DNA from 2 places in the Gluconobacter sp. P5E10 genome. Region 2 is predicted to be linked to the other one. Evidence: riboswitches for the same ligand, from Rfam matches in the RefSeq annotation. Region 2 holds a riboswitch; the other holds the start of a gene.

Region 1 (9,591 bases), on a different contig from region 2:
CTGCGCGTGGATGGAGATCAGAGCATTATCGACCAGTGGATCCGTTCTGCTGGTGGACGCAATGCGGCTGTGGGCGTGCATGGGAACAAACAGCCTGTCTCTGTCGAGCAGGTGCTCTCCTGGAACCCGGACATTATTATTGTGGGCGCCAATGCAGGGGACCCTGCCCAGCTTGCCAGTGATGGCGTCTGGTCTCAACTCGCTGCTGTCAAAGCTGGCCGTGTTTACCGCAATCCGGCGGGAATTTTCCCGTGGGATCGATACAGCCCTGAATTGCTTTTGCAGGTCGACTGGGCCCGTCAGATTGTTCAGACGGGTCATGTGGATGAGGCCGGAATGATTGCAAAGATGCAGCAGTTCTATCGTCAGTTTTACGGCATTACGCTCCGGACTGAAGATGCGCGGCGCATGCTTGCAGCTCTGCCGCCGGAGTGACACGATACGGCAGAGTGATACGGTGAAAATCGTTTCAGATACTGATCCGTAACTGCAAGGAAGCCTTGAATGACCCGGACCACGCCTTTCCCTTATGGTTCTTTCTGGAAGAAAGTGTATCTGGGGAGTGCTTTGCTGGCTGGCGCGGTTTTTGGAGGCATGGCCCAGGCGGCACCTGCTCTGATGCCTGTGCCGCAATCCGTCTCGGCGTCCAATGGTGTGGCATCCCTTGCAGGAGGTGTCCGGATTGTCTGGGCCACCCCACCGTCACCCCTTTTGCAAAGAGCCGCAGCCCGTTTTTCTCAACGCCTCGGTGCTCTGACAGGCGCATCATCTGCGCATGGTGGCCCATACGTTCTGCATATCAGTGCAGCCTATGATCCGGCCTATCTCACGGTTGGTGCCAAAGAGCATTATGCTCTCACGACATCAGCGGATGGCGCCCATCTGGAAGCTGACGGACCGGCAGGCGTTGTGCATGGGCTGGCCACATTCCTGCAGCTTGTTCAGAAAACATCAGATGGGGTGGTGGTAGAACGGCTGCATATTGATGATGCTCCACGCTTTGCATGGCGTGGCCTTCTGCTAGATGTGTCCCGGCATTTCGCTTCTGTAGAGACCGTCAAACGCCAGCTTGATGCCATGGAGCTTCTGAAGCTTAACGTGCTGCACTGGCATCTGAATGACGGGACCGGCTTCCGCGTGGAGAGCCGTGTTTTCCCGAAGCTGACGAGCGTCGGATCGCACGGGCAGTATTATACGCAGCCTGAGGTTCGAGACATTGTGGCATATGCTGCGGATCGCGGTATCCGCGTTGTGCCTGAATTTGACGTTCCCGGTCATGCGCTTGCGGTGTTGCAGGCCTATCCGGAACTGGCGGCACAGCCGCTGCCGGAGGTCAACGCCGTTGGTGAAAACCTGAACAATCCGGCGATGGACCCGACCAATCCCAGGACGCTGACATTCATTCGTGCGCTGTATGCGGAAATGGAAACACTCTTTCCGGATCATTATTTTCATTCGGGTGGTGACGAGGTTCTGGGCACTCAGTGGACCAGCAATCCAAAAATTGCGGCCTATATGAAGATGCACGGATACAAGGGTGCACCAGCCCTTCAGGCAGCCTTCACGGCGCAGGTGGAAAAGATCCTGTCCAGCCAGGGACGTGTCATGATGGGGTGGGACGAAGTCAGCGAAGCGCCAATTCCCAAAAACGTTGTTGTGGAAGGGTGGCGCGGCTCAAAGTGGACGGGTTCTGCCACACAGGCCGGCCATCCGGTTGTCGTGTCTTCGGGCTATTATCTGGATATGTTGACTCCGTCCCGGACGCATTACGCCATTGATCCGTATGACACCAAGGCGAATGGCATTACGCCGGAAGAACTGGCGGAGACACATCCGAAGATCACCCCGCTGCTTCAGGCTTTCATCCAGGACCCGAATGCAGCGCCTTTGACCGATGACCAGAAGAAAATGGTTCTGGGAGCAGAAGGCGCGCTCTGGACGGAGGTTGTCTCCGAAAACATGTTGGATGCCCGTCTGTGGCCCCGTACCGCAGCTCTGGCCGAGCGGTTCTGGTCTTCTGAAAACGTGCGGGATGTGGATGATCTGGAGCGCCGCCTGCCTGTGGTCATGGCAGAACTCCAATCAACAGGGTTGCAAGCCGTGCAGCATGAAAATGCGTTGAAGGAGGCTTTGGTACCTGCGCATACCGGCCCTCTCTCCACGCTTTTGAGCGTTACGGTTCCGGTGCGCAATTACGCCTTGAATCGTCTGGCCTCCAAAAGTGGCGATGCCATGTTGTCGGCGCCAGTCGCGATTGCCGATCCGGATGCTTTTGAGGCTATCCGCTTCAACGACATGGCTAAACGGTATGTCGCGGGAGAAAAGAGTCTGAAGGCTCCCTTGAAGGCCATGCTGGCAAGCTGGGCTGCCAATGATGAAGCTTTTGTCGCGATTGCCGCAGATGTGCCTGCTCTGGAGGAAGTCACGCCCGTATCTCACACGGTTGCGGCCCTCTCCAATGCGGGATTAAATGTTCTGAATGGAGCTTCAGGAACAGCTTGGCGGCTGGATGCGCAGCATCTGATCGCTGCACAGGAAGAGCTGTTTCACAACTCATCCAACCATCTGCTGTCCCTGAGGCGCGAGCAGCCTCCCGGGGGGCTGCTCATTGCCATTCTCCCTGGCATTAAAGCGCTTATTTCCAGCCAGAATTAATGCCTTTTTCCATACCTCGCTTTTCTGCGCGAGGTATGGCTCTTGGCGTCCAGGTCGTTTCGACTGTAAACTTAAGTTACAGGCCCGCGGACGGACCAAAAGGCCTGCCTGTTTTTCACATTTAGGCCTCTTATATGCATCAGAAGAAACTCTCCCCCAAGGCCGCTCTGCTGTTGTCCGCCAGTTTTGGCTTGGCAGCGCTGCCTTCGATTGCGTCTGCCAAGCCCGCAGCGCCTCAGATTACTTATGACCAGTATGGTCTGGATCTGGCCGGGCGGGATGTGAGCGTCAAGCCGGGAGACAGTTTCTTCGATTATGCCAATGGCAGCTTCCTGAAAGCGCTCGAAATTCCATCGGATATGAGCAGCTACGGCCCGTTTAACGCGCTGGCTGAAGCATCCCGCCAGCGCATTCAGTCCATTCTGAAAGACCTGTCCGCGCATCCGGTCGCTCAGCCTCAGACGATCGATGAGAAGCTGGGCACCTATTATGCGTCTTTCATGGATGAGAAGGCTGTCGAAGCTTTGGGTTCCAAGCCGCTGGATGCTGAAATCGCAAGCATCCACACAATTACGGATCTGAAGGCATTTGCGCAGTTTAGTGGGGCGTCGTCCGATACGTTCGGATCATCGCCGTTCGCGCTGGACGTGGATGTGGATGCGAAAGATCCGACGAAATATGCGCTCAGTGTGGATCACGCCGGGCTCGGGATGCCGGATCGGGACAATTACCTGAAGCCGGAATTTGCATCCAAGAAAGCGGCCTATCAGGCATATGTCACGAAGCTTCTGACGCTTGTTCACTGGGCTGATCCCGCCAAGTCAGCGGCAGACATTGTGGCTTTTGAAACCGAGATTGCCAAAGTTCATTGGGCGCGCACGGAACTCCGCGATCCGGACAAGACCTACAACCCGATGACGGTAGAAGCCCTGGTCAAGAGTGTTCCCTCTTTTGACTGGATGACATGGTTGCGGGCGTCAGGTGTGCCTGAGGGCGGCCTGGCGCAGCGGATTGTTATTGTTGGTGAGCCTTCCGCCATCAAGGCGGAAGCGGACCTGATTGCAAAGACGGATCTGAACACTCTGCGCGCTTGGCAGGCGTTCCATACGGCGAGCAATGCTGCATCGTTCCTGCCGGACGCTTTTGTGCAAACGCGTTTCGCCTATGTGAAGGCCATGTCAGGTCAGCCTGCTCTGGCAGCGCGTTGGAAGCGTGGTGTGGATTTCACGAGTTCCGCCATGGAAATGGCGCTCGGCAAAATCTACGTGGAGCGATATTTTCCGGCTTCGGATCGCGCGGCCATGCAGACGCTGACGGGAAACCTGAAGGCGGCTTTCCACAGCCGCCTCGAACACAACACATGGATGAGCGCGCAGACGCGTGAAGCCGCGCTGAAGAAGCTGGCCAGCTTTGAAATCCAGGTGGGTTACCCGAATGAGTGGCGGGACTATTCCGATCTGGTTGTGAAGAAGGGCGATGTGTACGGCAATGCCGAGCGGGCTTTCGCTTTTGAATGGCACTATCAGTTAAGCCATCTCGACAAGGTTGTTGACCGCAACGAGTGGCTGATGTCGCCCGCAACAGTGAATGCCTACAACAATCCGCGTTTTGTGGAAGTCGTGTTTCCTGCGGCGATCCTTCAGCCGCCGTTCTTCAACCCGAAGGCTGATCCGGCTGTGAATTACGGGGCGATCGGTGGTGTCATCGGGCATGAAATGACCCATTCTTTTGACGACAAAGGCCGCAAGTACGACGACAAAGGGCGTCTGCGGAACTGGTGGACAAAGGAAGACGAAGCGCGCTTCCAGAAGCTCGCAGATCGGTTTGGTGCGCAGTATGACGCGTTCGAGGTTCAGCCGGGTGTGCATGTGAACGGTAAGCTCACGATGGGCGAAAACATTGCCGATCTTGGTGGGCTGACGTTGGCGCTGGATGCATACCATGCGTCCCTGAATGGGAAGCCTGCTCCCGTCATTGATGGTCTGACGGGCGATCAGCGCGTGTTCATGGGGTGGGCACAGGTCTGGCGTGAGAAGGTTCGTCCGGATACGGAGAAGCAGATGGTCGTCATTGATCCGCACTCGCCGCCGAAAGCTCGCGTAAACATCCCGATGCACAACGTCGATCTCTGGTATAAGGCCTGGAATGTACAGCCGGGTGACAAGCTCTATCTGACCCCGGATCAGCGCGTCAAAATCTGGTAATTGCGTATGATGGGGTGGAAAACCACCCCATCTACTCGCTGGTTTACGGACGCATATAATGGGCTGCCGCAACCATGTTGATGAGTGCAGCTTTCGTCTCCGGCCATTTGCGGGTTTTCAGTCCGCAATCCGGATTGACCCAGAGGGCATCCGGGCTGATGGTTTTGCTGGCAGCCCGAAGCAGGTCCACCATTTCCTCAACAGACGGCACGCGCGGGGAATGGATATCGTAAACGCCCGGCCCGATTTCCGCAGGGTAGCGATAAGCTGCGAACGCATCGAGTAGTTCCATGCGGGAGCGGGCGGTTTCAATCGAAATCACATCCGCATCCATTGCGCCAATGGCGGCAATGATATCGTTGAATTCCGAGTAGCACATATGGGTATGGATCTGCGTGGCGTCCTGCACACCTGAGGCTGAAATACGGAAACTTTCTACGGCCCAGTCCAGATAGGATTGCCAGTCTGCGCGACGGAGCGGCAGGCCTTCACGCAAGGCGGCTTCGTCAATCTGGATAATGCCGCATCCAGCTTTTTCCAGATCACACACTTCATCCCGGATCGCGAAAGCGATCTGTCGGCACGTTTCCGAACGCGGTTGATCGTCTCGCACGAAAGACCAGTTCAGGATCGTGACAGGTCCCGTCAGCATACCTTTCATCGGGCGGCTGGTGATGGACTGGGCATATTCCCACCATTCAACCGTCATGGCTTTTGGGCGTGACACATCTCCGAAAATGATGGGGGGCCGGACATAGCGAGACCCGTAGGACTGCACCCAGGCGTGCTTCGTGAACGCAAAGCCGGAAAGCTGCTCCCCGAAATATTGCACCATGTCATTGCGCTCGAACTCGCCATGCACCAGCACATCAAGATCAATTTCTTCCTGCCAGCGGATAGTCCGGGCGGTTTCTTCCCGCAGGAAGACTTCGTAAGCCTCAGAAGAGAGCTCTCCTCGTGCATGATCCGCACGGGCTTTGCGGACTTCAGGTGTCTGGGGGAAGGAACCGATTGTCGTCGTCGGATACAAAGGCAGCTTGAGTTTGGCCTGTTGCAACGGACGGCGCGCGGGGAAGGGTGAATGGCGCTGGGCGAGAGCTGGATTGCGATCCGCAGAGCGTGCCTGAACGGCAGGATCGTTGATTTTTACAGAAGAGCGGCGCGTCCGAAGAGCCGCAGCGTTTTCGGCCAGAGTTGCTTGCACGACGTCCCGGCCTTCATTCAGGGCGCGCGCCAGTGTGTGCAACTCCTCGATTTTCTGAACGGCGAATGCGAGCCACGATTTCACATCTGCGTCCAGATCTGTCTCCCGTTCCAGATCAATGGGTGTGTGGAGGAGAGAGCAGGACGGAGCAAGGATCAGGTCACGCTGGCGCGCCAGCGGTTCAAGATGGTCCAGAAGCGCGTTCAGGTCGGCCTTCCAGATATTCCGCCCATCCACTACGCCCAGAGATAGCAACAGGTCAGGTCGTGCTTTTTCCAGAATGGATGCAAGCTGGTCGGGAGCGCGGACAAGATCCACATGCAGGCCGTGAACTGGCAGGCTTAGGGCGATGTCCTGATTGTCTCCGAGCACACCGAAATACGTCGCGAGCATCAGTTTCAGGTCTGGAACAGCTGCTGTCAAAATATTGTAGGTCGTTTTGAAAGCTGTAGCAGCATTTCCCGGCAGATCCAGAACAAGACACGGCTCGTCAATCTGAACCCAATCTGCGCCTTCTGCTCGGAGGGCGTTTAGAACCCGTTCATAAACGGGCAGCAAGGTAGGGAGCAGATCAAGGCAATCAAACGCCGGGCCGTCACATTTTCCCAGAAGCAGGAAACTGACAGGGCCGAGCAGAACAGGGCGTGTCTCAATCCCAAGCGCCTTGGCTTCACGATATTCATCCACCACTTTTGTGGAGGCGAGGCGGAACGTCTGGTCTGCTGTGAATTGCGGAACAAGGTAATGGTAGTTCGTGTCAAACCACTTGGTCATTTCGGCGGCAGGGACATCCTGAGGGGTGTCATGAGCATGCCCGCAGCCACACTCTTCGGATGTCGTTTGGGAGCCGCGCGCCATGGCGAAGTAGGTTCCCAAGTCCACCTTGCCCTGCACGTTGCCGTAAATGGCAGGAACAGCACCGACCATTGCGGATGTATCCAGCACATGATCGTAAAGCGAAAAATCGTTGGAAGGGATGATCTCTGCGCCGAGGTCTTTCTGGCGCTGCCAGGCTGACGCCCGAAGGGAAGCGGCTGTGGAAAGCAGATCATCGGCGGAAGAATTCCCCGCCCAGTACTGTTCAAGAGCGGTTTTCAGTTCACGGCGGGTGCCGATACGCGGAAAGCCCAGAGTTGCGACGCGGACGGTCATGAAAGCCTCGACAGGTTCGTGGCAGTGCGCTCGCAGGGCATGCAGGATCGTTCACGCCCCGAACAGGAAATGTGCGGCGTGGAGACATGCGTGACCCGTCCGGAACGCCCCGCCGGAGGATGTTATGTGCCGTGGCAGGTCTCCTGGCTTACGGGTCTTCGCGCTGATTCCGCCTTCCCGGACTTTCATCCAGTGGCCTGTATGGAATCGGCACTCGCCGCTGACAGTTGCGGGGGCAGCGCCGGCTTTGCATCGGCTTCCCTCTTAGCCACGCCGGATGCGTGAACATCCGACATGGAACCATGACAAGCCTTATGACTGCCGCATGTTCTGAAAAAGAGTCAATAGCTCTTGCTCATATAAAGAACTCCTTATATGTAAATCCGTATGGAACAGGCCCTCATCATTTTCCAGGCACTGGCAGACATGACCCGTCTGCGGATTCTGGCCCTTCTGCGCGAGATGGAACTGTCCATCGGCGAGGTGGCGCAGGTGCTTGGGCAAAGTCAGCCCCGCGTGTCACGGCATGTGAAGATCCTGGCAGATGCGGGATTGATTGAGCGCCGCAAGGAAGGAAGTTGGGTCTTTTTGACTTTGGGCGTTCCGGATCTTCTAGAGCCTGTCTTTATGGCGTTGGATCGATGGACTGCGCGGGAACCGGCGGAAATCCGTGCGGATCGTATTCGCTTGCAGGCCATTCGAGATGTTCGTGCGCTCGCGGCGGAAGACTGGTTTGAAACCCACGCGGCAGAATGGGACGCATTGCGTTCCTTGCATGTGTCCGAACAGGAGGTCGAAGCAGCGATCGTAAAGACGCTCTCAGCATCTCCGGTCGGCCGCCTTGTGGATATAGGCACTGGAACCGGTCGTATGATGGAATTGCTGGGAAGCGGCGCCCAGACAGTCATCGGGTTTGATCGCAGTCCCTCCATGCTGCGATTGGCGCGGACCAAGCTGGCGGAAGCTGGTCTGGAGCAGGCTGATCTGCGGCAGGGGGACTTTCAGGCCCTTCCGTTGCCGGAGCATTCAGCCGATGTCGCCGTCATGCATCAGGTTCTGCACTATGCACAGCATCCGGCTGCTGTAATTGCGGAAGCCGCGCGGATTCTGGATGCCAACGGTCGATTGCTGATTATCGATTTTGCTTCCCATAATCGGGAAGAACTTCGCACACGGGATGCGCATGTTCGGCTTGGATTTACCGACGCGCAGATGGCGACGTGGTTTCGCGCTGCCGGTCTGGTTCCCGCAGAACCAGTGGCTCTTGAAGGCGAGCTGACTGTGAAACTCTGGCTCGGCCAACGCCCCAACTAAGCTGAATTATTGAATAAGGAGCTGGCGTGATGCCCGCACAGAAAGGGCCTCTGCCCGCAATTTCGTTCGAGTTTTTCCCTGCAAAGTCGGAAAAGGCAGCCGCCACGCTGCTGGAAAACGCAAAAACGCTAGCTGCTTTTGGTCCGCAGTTTATGTCCGTGACGTATGGGGCAGGTGGGTCAACACGGGACCGCACCCTGGCCACGCTGAAAGACATGGTTCGGGAAACTGGCGCGCCAACGGCTGGGCATCTGACCTGCGTGGGGGCCTCCAAAGAAGACGTCAATGCCGTGGCGCAGGCGTACTGGGACGCTGGTGTGAAGCACATTGTGGCCCTGCGTGGTGATCCGCCGCCGTCAGCCGGGGGCGTCTATGAGCCTCACCCGGAAGGCTACGCGGGGGCTGTGGATCTGGTGCACGGATTGAAGGAGATTGCACCGTTCGAAATCTCCGTTGCGGCATATCCGGAAACGCATCCTGCCGCGCTTAGCCCGCAGTCGGATCTGGAGCATCTGCGCGCGAAGATTGATGCGGGTGCGGACCGGGCTTTGACGCAGTTCTTCTTCGAAGCAGACACATTTCTACGCTTCCGGGACCGTGCTGTGGCCATTGGAATCGAGCGGCCGATCGTGCCGGGTATTCTTCCGGTTGGAAGTGCTGCGCAGGCCTGGAAGTTTGCCGATATGTGTGGTGCAAACGTGCCGAAGTGGATGCGCGACCTGTTTGAGGGGCTGGATGAAACGCCCCAGGCACGGGCGTTTGTCGCGGCTACGATTGCAGACCGGCTTTGTCAGACACTGAAAGCTGAAGGGGTGAAGCAATTCCATTTCTATACGTTGAATCATGCAGATACAGCATCAGCCCTTTGCCGCCTTCTTGGGCGACGTCCGATCTGAATCGGAGAGGGCTGGATTTCCTGCGCAAACGGGGTGACAAAAGGGAATGACAAGATTCCCGATCGTTCTTCTCGACTACGATGGTACTCTGGCGGAAACGCAGCCGGCCATTCTTCGCAGCCTGAAGGAAGCCTTTGAAGCCAGTGGCTACAAGGGCCCTTCATCA
Region 2 (9,591 bases):
CAACGATGAATTCAGGAGTTACATCATCGGTCTGGGAAAGCCACGCAATCTTGCGGGCTGCCGCAGGTCTGGAAAGGGCGCAGAGCAGCGTTCCTTCCAGGACTATCTCACCTTCCGTGGGTGAAATTAATCCAGCGAGGAGCCTCAGAAGCGTGCTTTTCCCTGCACCATTGGGGCCAATAAGTGCAACATGCTCACCCTCCCTGACGGAGAGATCCGTCAAAGAGAGTATGCAGTCATACCCGGCACCATGCGTCTGAAGCACAACCTCAGGCACGATCAGAAACCGGCCTGAACACTGATCGAGAAGGACCGCGGCGCCCCCAACATCACTTCACTCGGATAACTGGTATCAGCCCACTGAATGAAGTGCTTGTTTCCCACATTGTCTACCCGGCCATAAACCGTCACGCCACGATAGGCGTGCCATGCCGCGAAAAGATTGACGAGCGCATAGTCTTTCAGACTCAGGGTGTTGGCGTAATCGCCCTTGCGGGCAGATACGTAACGCATACCAGCCCCCAGATCGACCGGCAGATCTGCAACCCGGGACCAGACCCCCCACAGGTTAGCCGTTACAGCCGGAACGTTTGGAACCTCGTTCCCGGAGGCATTCACTGACGCTGAAGGATGGAATGATCCATAACGAGACCACGTATAGGCAACATTTCCCGACAGGCTCCAGTGTTTGCCCAGCCTGAGGTCTCCCTGCCATTCCACACCCCGTGACTTTTGAACGCCCGCCGTTGCCACGCTGTCCACACCGGTAGCAACGAGAACTCGGGTACGGCGGATATCGTACAGAGACAGCGTAGAGGACAGGCGCCCTTTCCAGAAAGAGCCCTTGGCGCCGATTTCTCCCTGCCTGGACTGACTCAGGCGTGAAAACTGCCCTTTATTAACCAGGAAGATATTGGAGCCCGGCGGATCTTCAGCCGTTGTGTACACGCCGTAGAGGCTGATGTTATCTGTCAGATCATAAACAGGGCCAATCCTGAAGTTGGCAGGATTGTAGTTCCCCTTGAAGCTGGTCGCAGGATTGAACGCACCGGACTGGCTATAATTCTGACGGTCCAGTTTCAGCCAGTCATAGCGAAATCCACCCACTACACGCAGATCGTCCCGCACCGTCAGGACGTCTTCCATGAAGATACCTGCGTCCACCATGGTTGTGGGAGATTTCGTATACGGATATTCCCCCGCAAAACTCCCCACGGCCGTGCTCTCAGGACTACTCAGAGAAACACTGTCCGCATATGTCGCGTCCGGAAAACCACGGTTCCGGATGAGCCGCACATAATACGCGTCTCCACCGACAACCAGACGGTTCTTCATTCCGAAAACATGAAAATCAAACTGACCATCCAGCGTGTCACCCACCTGATGCTGGTTCATATAAACATAGAACCGATCCCGGCCGACCCGACCGGGTGCAATGGCATTTCCCGCTGCGTCCGTCTGCCCGGCTGAACCGATATAGCTATAGGATTCAGCGTTATTCCAGTTGCGCTTGGCGTAAAGGACATAGGTTTTATTGTGGAACGTCATGTTCTCCGTTGGCTGCCACGTCAGATGAAGCGTCGGGGTCACATTAACCGAGCCAGCTTTTGCATCCTTGGCATTGTAATACCGCCAGAGCGATGATCGACTTACGCCTAATCCCTTGGAAGACGATAGCAGGCCGCCCACACCATCATGGACCTGAGCCAGCGGGACCAAAGGGGTTCCATAGTACGTCGACAAGCGATCTGTCAGATAGTCGACGCCAAAGCGGGCTGTAAATTTCTTCGAAGGGTGCCAGAGCAACGTTGTCGTGAAATCGTTGCTGTGTGGGTCTGCGCCAGCAACGTATCCATCAGACGAGGTACGACTGAAATCACTTCGAATGGCCAAAGTGTCAGTAATGGGAACCGAACCGCCAACACCAGCATTCCATGTATTGAAACTGCCATAAGATACCAGAGCATTAGCATGCGGCCCATCAAACGCAGGGTCACGCGTTCGCATGTCCACCGTGCCGCCAACAGCGCCCTGCCCGTACAGAACAGACGACGGCCCCTTGAGAACCTGAACGCTCTCAAGATTAAAGCTGTTGAGCGGACGGTTCACCATCGTGGTCGGGCCGTAATAAATGCCATCTCGCAGGATCAGAACCTGATTCCCGCTGAAGCCGCGCATCATCATCTGCGCCGGACTTCCTGGAGATCCACCGGAAGAAACACCCGGTGCACTGTCTGCGGAGTCTTCAGCGTGCGCATAACCGCGCTGTTCCATCACGCTGCGCTGAATCACATTGATTGTCGCAGGATTATGTTGAACCGTCAGCCCAAGTCTGCCCCCGATAACAGCACTATCCTTCAGCGGCTGCGCCCGACCGTGCGCCGTAATGTGTTCTTCTTTCGCTTTGGCTGCCGCCTTCCTGACGTCTTCTGCCTGGGCGAACGCAGGCTGAAAAACGGTCAATGCCGCGACGGGCAACACACCGACAAAACTGATTTTCCTCATGGATAACGCAAACTTCACTCAACAATGCGTCACTACGATGAGCAGGATGAACCATCCTGCTGCGTCCGGTGCACCCCGCCCTTTCGCTTCGTCCATGACCATTTTCGATGGCAGGTCTCCTGGCTTGCGGATCATCGGCAGATCGCGAGCCTTCCCAAGGCTGACGCCCCAGTGGCCGGGTTCCCGGAACCCATCGTGATCAGCCTCACCGCTTACAGTTGCGGGGGCAGCCGCAGCATTTCACTGCGTTCCCTTTTCATCCCCTTCCGGGGAACCATCATTGAGCAGGGGCATAACCGAAACTCCCATATAGTCAAACACGTATGTTATAACATATCAATAACTGAAGTTATCAATTTGAACAATGGAGGCGCCTCGATCCTTGGAAGAGAAACCAAAACATGCCTAACCTCATGCTTCCCCACTCTGGACAGAAAGTGTCGCAGGATGAAGCTCTGTCGTTTTGGTCCCTTGGATCAGGAAACACCTGGACTCATTGATGACACTGGCATCCTGAGAAGCCTCGCAGGGGTTCTACCTGATATTACGGCTGCCGATCTCTCTCCGGATAAGCTGGACGCCTTACGGGCCATTAATCCGAACACTCTTCCTGTCGTTTCAGAAGCACCACGCTACGGTATTCCGTTCTCAGGTGCCGGAAAGTACATCTGCATTGGCCTGAACTATCGGGATCATGCCGAGGAAGCAGGCCTTCCCCTCCCCTCAGAGCCAATCGTCTTCATGAAAGCCATCTCTGCCCTGACGGGTCCGAGCGATGGTATTCTGGTCCCCCAACATGCCACCAAATTGGACTGGGAAGTCGAACTCGCAGTCATTATTGGCACCAAAGCGTCCTACGTCTCCCCGGAGAAGGCCTTGGAGCATGTTGCGGGATATTGTGTCGCCAATGATGTCTCTGAACGCTCATTTCAGATGCAGACAAGCCAATGGGACAAAGGCAAAGGCTGCGACACATTCGGGCCTTTGGGACCATGGCTTGTGACGACCGATGAAATCGCCGATCCGCAAGCACTCTCCATGCGGTTAGATGTCAACGGACACCGTCGGCAGGCCGGGCATACCTCCAACATGATCTTTGACGTCCGCAGCATCATTTCACATGTCAGCCATTACATGACCCTGATGCCGGGCGATATCATTGCCACAGGAACACCTGCCGGCGTCGGAATGGGCATCAAGCCTCACCCAGTCTATCTCGAACCAGGAGATGTCGTAGAGCTGGAAATCGAAGGGCTTGGAATTCAAAGGCAGACCGTGAAGGCCAGTTCTTAGCTGATTCGACAGGAAAAGGTCTCTTACGAAGCGATTCTTAAAAAAAACACTCATTTTCATAATTATTTTTTTGTAGGAACCACTTGCCCGCTCAACATCGCAGGAATGCTGCCTACAATGTAACAACTGCGAAGGTGCGTGAATTAAAGATTGAAGTTTCTGAGAATGAATATCATTTGTAACTTTAGAAATACGGGAAAGTCAGCTGAAATTCTCGTGAAAATTCATTTTCCAGGAGGCAGTTAGCCCTTTCCATGAGACTTCCAGCGTCGAACGTTCCTCAACGTACACATCTAGGCCCAATGCTTTTTACAGCACTTTTGCTGTCAGGTACGTGGAATGGCGCCTTTGCCGCGACCACTGATGACGTATCTCCAGAAGTTCGTAAGAAATCAGCTTCAACGACCGGTCTTAAAGAGGAACGTTCCGCTTCACCAAAATCGCAGAGCACGCAACAGAAACACGCGTCACAAGAAGATGAGACCCCCGGCAGCATTGAGCAGCTTCTGGTGCAGGGTCATCGCCGCAACGCCTCTACGGATGGTACCGGCACTTATACGGTCTCTGCGGTCTCTACGACGAAAATGCTCCTCAAACCGCTGGACGTTCCACAATCCATCTCGGTCCTCAGCAGCCAGCAAATGAAAGACCAGAACCTCAATACGGTTGATGCTGCGCTCAAACAGGTCGCGGGCGTGAACGTCAATATGTATGGCGACGGAACGGGCGGATACACTGCCCGCGGCTTCTCGTTACAGGCCCAGTATGACGGTGTCCCGTCCATGAGTGGGCTGACTTTAAGCCAGCAGTATGATCTGGCCATCTACGATCGTATTGAAGTCCTGCGTGGACCAGACGGCATGCTTCAGGGCTCCAGCACACCCGGCGGGAGTGTCAATTTCGTCCATAAGCGCCCGACCGATGACTTTCAGGGCAATGCGTCGTTCTCGGCTGGCTCATGGAACAATTACCATGCCACCCTTGATGTCGGCGGCCCTCTCGCGCACTCGAAAATTGTCTCAGCACGACTTGTCGTCGCAGGCACCGACCGCAACCAGTTCTACAACAATGCCTATGATCGTCGCTGGACGATTTATGGCGTCACAGATGTGCACTTAACGCGGCATGACACCCTGACAGTCTCCGTGACGTCTCAAAGTAACGATACAACCCGTTATATGGGGCTTCCCCGTGCCAGTAATGGCGCGGATCTGAATCTGCCGACGAGCACGTTGGTGGGGGCCAACTGGGGCAAATCCGAAGTCCCGATGACTGAAGTTGAAGCACAACTGGAGCATCTTTTCTCTCATGGCTGGCGCGGGCGCCTCAACTACCGTCACCGAACCGCAGCCACCACACTCCAATACGCTTATCTCAACGCGTATAACGCGTCCGCAAAGACTGGCAATTTCGTCGCAGCCAATACACGGTATGACGAGACGAATGATGGCCTGGACGCCTACGTCACCGGGCCGCTTCATCTTTTTGGACAGAAACACGTTCTGATGGTGGGAGCGAACTACGATCGCTATCTTTATGAAGGCGGCGGTGCCAGTGCAAACTCCCGGACCTACACGGCGCTCGCCGGTATCCCAATCAATGCGAACAATGCCATTCCGTCTCTGGCTCTCCCTACCATTACCAACCGCTACTGGGAGCCATCCACGCAGTGGGGCGTGTATGGTCAGGCACAGATCAAGCCTGTTTCACGCTTTTCCATCCTGATTGGTGGCCGGGTGAGCGGGTATGTCAGCAAAACACGTCGTATTTCCCCAACTGTTGGTGCCACCAGCACCGATATCGACCAGCAAGGCATCCTGACCCCTTACATCGGCGGCGTTCTGCACCTGTGGCCGAATGTCACGGCTTATGTCAGCTACGTTTCGACTTTCTCGCCTCAGTCTGCGTTTGATACCACCGGCCGTCTCGCACCTGTCCGAGGCAATCAGCTCGAAGGTGGTATCAAAGGGGAGTTCTTCCACGGGCACCTGGGCATGACCCTGTCCGGCTACAAAATCATCCAGAAAAACGAAGCCATCTATAACGGCACCATCGGCGCCATCTGTGGGCCCGGCGGCGTGGATGACTGCTACGTCGCGACAGGCAAAACACGCAGCCAGGGAGCCGAAGCAGAGCTGATTGGCCGTCCTCTGGAGGGCTGGGACATCAATGCCAGCTATACTTATAACGACAACCGGATCGTCAATAATGGTAGCGCCACGCAGGCTGGCCTGACCTATGCTGGCAACTCGCCCAAGCATCTGTGGAAGCTCTGGACACACTACCGGTTCGAGCCATATCGCGGGGCACAAAAAAATGTCTGGAGCATCGGCGGCGGCTTCAATGCTCAAACGAGTACATTCGGCACAAATCGCACCGTGACGCAGGGCGGATACATTATTGGCTCCATCCAGGCTGGATACCAATGGAACAAGTATCTTTCCCTCTCCGCAACACTGAACAATATCGCCAACAAACGATATTATCAGCGACTGGGAAATCTGTATTACTACAACTACTACGGAGAGCCGCGGAACTTCATGTTTACGCTCCGTTCTAATTTCTGAAGCAAATCTCAGCTGGCTTCAGAAACTCTTTGATTGTGCGCGGGGCTCCATAGATATGGATGTGCCGCGTTCAAAGCTTGGGGGGCCGTCTTCTCCGTATGCGTGTCCGGGCCAATCGTGCCCGGGTCGGTCTGTCTCGCCCACAGCAGTATCATGATAAGCCCGGCGATCAGGATAATGATTGTCAGAAGAACCCAGCGTTTTTCCATGATTTTTGCTCCCTGCGGCAATCAGTCACGCTTTTTGGTTGCCCGTTTGGATCATAAATCAGAGCTGGACCCAAGGTTTCCGCTACACACAAGGAAATAACTCACTGACACCAGAACGGGACGTCCTTCGAAAAAATCTTCCATTGCTTGGGAAGTATTTTCAGGATCTTTTTCCGCTCCCGATGCGCCATGTGAACAATCGCATTTCCTGCTTCTGCGAGGTCAGGCCTTTCTTTTATCACCTGCCTGACCAGAGCCTCCGCCGTTGCTGCATCGTTGAAACGACCAAACAGGTCCTGCAAATCCTTGCAATGGCCCATATAGGTTTCAACGCGGCTCCCCTTATACAGAGGAAGAATGCTCTCAATACTATAGCGCAGCCCCTTCAGAGATCTACGGACGTCATGCAACTGGCGGTCTGACAGGTGCCCGATGTGATGACCCCGATGCTGGACTTTACGCGCCATTCGATCGAGCAGAACAGGCGCATGATCTTCCAAAAGCGCATCAGCAGTCTCGGCTCCGAAAAGAGCTGCCGGGTCTTCCGTGCTTTGTCCAAGAGAAAGTAGCGTAGACGTTATGCTCGGATCAGTCAGTTTCTGTCGCATCTCCGCCAGTGCAGACACTCGCTTTTCTTTGGCTAACTGAACGAATTCACTCGCAATATCCCCGCTCACATGAGCCGGTAGAATTTCGGTCTGAAAAACATCCCAGTCTCGAACATTGCCGAGAAACCGCCCAGTTTGCTGAAAAACTGACATCTCATTCCCTAACGCTCCTTTAGGGAACAGAGGGCGAAAAGCTTTCAGGATCGTTCGAAGCCGCCTGACGGCGACGCGCATCTCATGCACAGCATCGACGCTCCCGTGTTCGGCAGCAGGCTGCGCGGCAAGAAATACCGTCAGAAAAGCACGAACAGACTGGCTCCACCCTTTCCCAACCGTCATGTCCCCTGCGAAAGGCAGCGCCGATTGAACTGTGACATCCTCATCATACTGTCCAAGCGCCAGCCGCACTCCCCTCATGGGAAGCGTTTCGCCCGTCAGCCATATGGGAAGATCACTTAAAGTTTGCGCAAACGCATACAGATCTCGCGCTTCACCGCTCAGGAGCGTCAGATCCAGTGCACAAACAGCTTCCGCCTGTTCTCCAGCCTGAACTGATCCGCGAGACAGAGACACCTTGAGGCTAGTGGCACCAACCGCCGCCTTCCCTTGTAACTGCCAAAAATCTGTGCGGTATATTGGAAGAACTATGCCTGAAAAATCGAGTTTTGCAGCTTCAGTCCCTTCAAGCAGCTTGATATCTGGACGTAATCCTCTCCGGGACCAGACCCATTGTTCAGGCCGCGTCATGTTAGGTAACCCGGCCCAGGAAACAGGCTCAAGCACCTGAACTGACGCACGGCCTTCTCGCGCGGTGGAGAGTGCCCAATCGTGGCGAGACAGTATGCCGGATGCGGTATCGTAAAATGTCCGGATCCGATGCCTCGGTCGCACGCTTTTCAAAGCGGGTGCTATGCCTGTGTGGTGACGAACGAGAGGCCATGCTTCTGGTAGAAAGCGAAATGTCAGACGTTGCGGCAAAAGGCTTCGGATCATTATTCTTTCCCCTCCAGCATGACGACCCATGAAGCGTAAGCCTTCATGCCCTACCGTTGCCAGAGGATAAAAGGCGCTTCGAGCGGAACACTGAGGATCTCCGCAGCTGGAATGATCCGCAGTGTACACTCTGCCGCGGGGGCAGGAAGCTCAGTCTCAAGAGTATAGGCAATCCAGCCATCCTGAAGATGTTCTCCCTGTGTCAGGGATTTGATGCGCGGGTGCCCATCCTGAGCGTCAGCGTAGAGTTCAACACGCAGCAACGCAGGATCGAGCGTTCCGGGATGAATGAAGGCATGCGCTTGCTGATCCCCACCGTTCTCGGGAATGATAACTTCCCCGATCCTTAGGCTATTCCAGCCAGCAGAGAGAGCCTTTTGCCTGTCGATAACCGTCCCAGCGCTCACCCCATGGTCAGACAGGCGACGCCTGTAGCGCTGCGCACCCGTCAGATAGAACTGTTCGGTGTAATCGCGAACTGTACGGTTTGCGGAAAACTGAGGCGTCAGACGCGCCATGCTTTCGCGCATCTTCGCGACCCACGCCCTAGGTATTCCGCCAGCATCGCGTTCGTAGAACTCAGGAAGAACGTGCTCTTCCAAGAGCCTGTAAAGTTCCTGTGCATCAGAATGGTCGTAGGCCGGATCTCCCGCGTGCTCCAGTCCGTCCCCTAACGCCCAGCCGACTTCCGGCGCATAGGCCTCGGCCCACCATCCATCGAGTTCTGACAGGTTGAGCCCACCATTTACCAGGACCTTCATTCCGCTGGTCCCGCTGGCCTCCCAGGGACGTCGCGGTGTGTTCAGCCACAGATCGACCCCCTGAACCATTTTCTGGGCCAAAGCCATGTCGTAGTCCGCAAGGAATACCACTTTTCCCACGATATCCTGACGCTGACAGAACTGGACCCAGCGCGTGATCATCGCCTGCCCTTCCAGATCCTGCGGATGAGCCTTGCCGGACAGAACGATCTGGACCGGCCTATGAACGTCCCGCAACAGCCGGACAAGCCGTTCTTCGTCGTACAACAGGAGGTCTGGACGCTTGTAGGTGGCAAACCGGCGCGCAAATCCGATTGTCAGCGCCTCCGGGTTCAACGACGGCGCAGGCAGGCACCACAACCCATCTTCGCCAACGATGCATTGTCTCGCAGAGAGCTCCTGCCCCAGCGCATGAACAAATTCGGCCCGGGAGTTGCACCTGCTGCGCCAGAGAGTGTCGTCATCAAGATGACGAACGGCATCGCCCAGCCCTTCGAGATCTCCTTCCCACCTGCTTCTCCCCCCCACCTGGGTCCAGAGTTCATCGGCAGATGCTGAATCCCACGTCGGGGTGTGGACGCCGTTCGTCACATGAGAGATCGGGACTTCATTTTGCGGCCAACGCGGGAAAAGTGGCGTGAACAAGGACCGGCTC

What was found. A riboswitch is a leader RNA that binds a small molecule or an ion and turns the genes downstream of it on or off. The one in region 2 is predicted to bind cobalamin.
Region 1: another riboswitch for cobalamin. It lies ahead of metE (5-methyltetrahydropteroyltriglutamate--homocysteine S-methyltransferase); the one in region 2 lies ahead of KP707_RS09995 (TonB-dependent siderophore receptor).

The regions. Positions count from the first base shown of each region.
Region 1 is NZ_JACRVZ010000001.1:169,098-178,688, forward strand. Features, by position in the region: gene KP707_RS00675 (ABC transporter substrate-binding protein) at 1-435, shown strand, start outside; gene KP707_RS00680 (beta-N-acetylhexosaminidase) at 505-2,655, shown strand; gene KP707_RS00685 (M13 family metallopeptidase) at 2,790-4,859, shown strand; gene metE (5-methyltetrahydropteroyltriglutamate--homocysteine S-methyltransferase) at 4,903-7,215, opposite strand; cobalamin riboswitch at 7,331-7,535, opposite strand; gene KP707_RS00695 (metalloregulator ArsR/SmtB family transcription factor) at 7,603-8,529, shown strand; gene metF (methylenetetrahydrofolate reductase [NAD(P)H]) at 8,559-9,425, shown strand; gene KP707_RS00705 (HAD family hydrolase) at 9,472-9,591, shown strand, end outside.
Region 2 is NZ_JACRVZ010000004.1:274,294-283,884, forward strand. Features, by position in the region: gene KP707_RS09990 (ABC transporter ATP-binding protein) at 1-277, opposite strand, end outside; gene KP707_RS09995 (TonB-dependent siderophore receptor) at 280-2,505, opposite strand; cobalamin riboswitch at 2,597-2,799, opposite strand; gene KP707_RS10000 (fumarylacetoacetate hydrolase family protein) at 2,953-3,798, shown strand; gene KP707_RS10005 (TonB-dependent siderophore receptor) at 4,101-6,365, shown strand; gene KP707_RS10010 (hypothetical protein) at 6,374-6,574, opposite strand; gene KP707_RS10015 (CHAD domain-containing protein) at 6,676-7,929, opposite strand; gene KP707_RS16805 (hypothetical protein) at 8,046-8,207, shown strand; gene glgP (alpha-glucan family phosphorylase) at 8,226-9,591, opposite strand, start outside.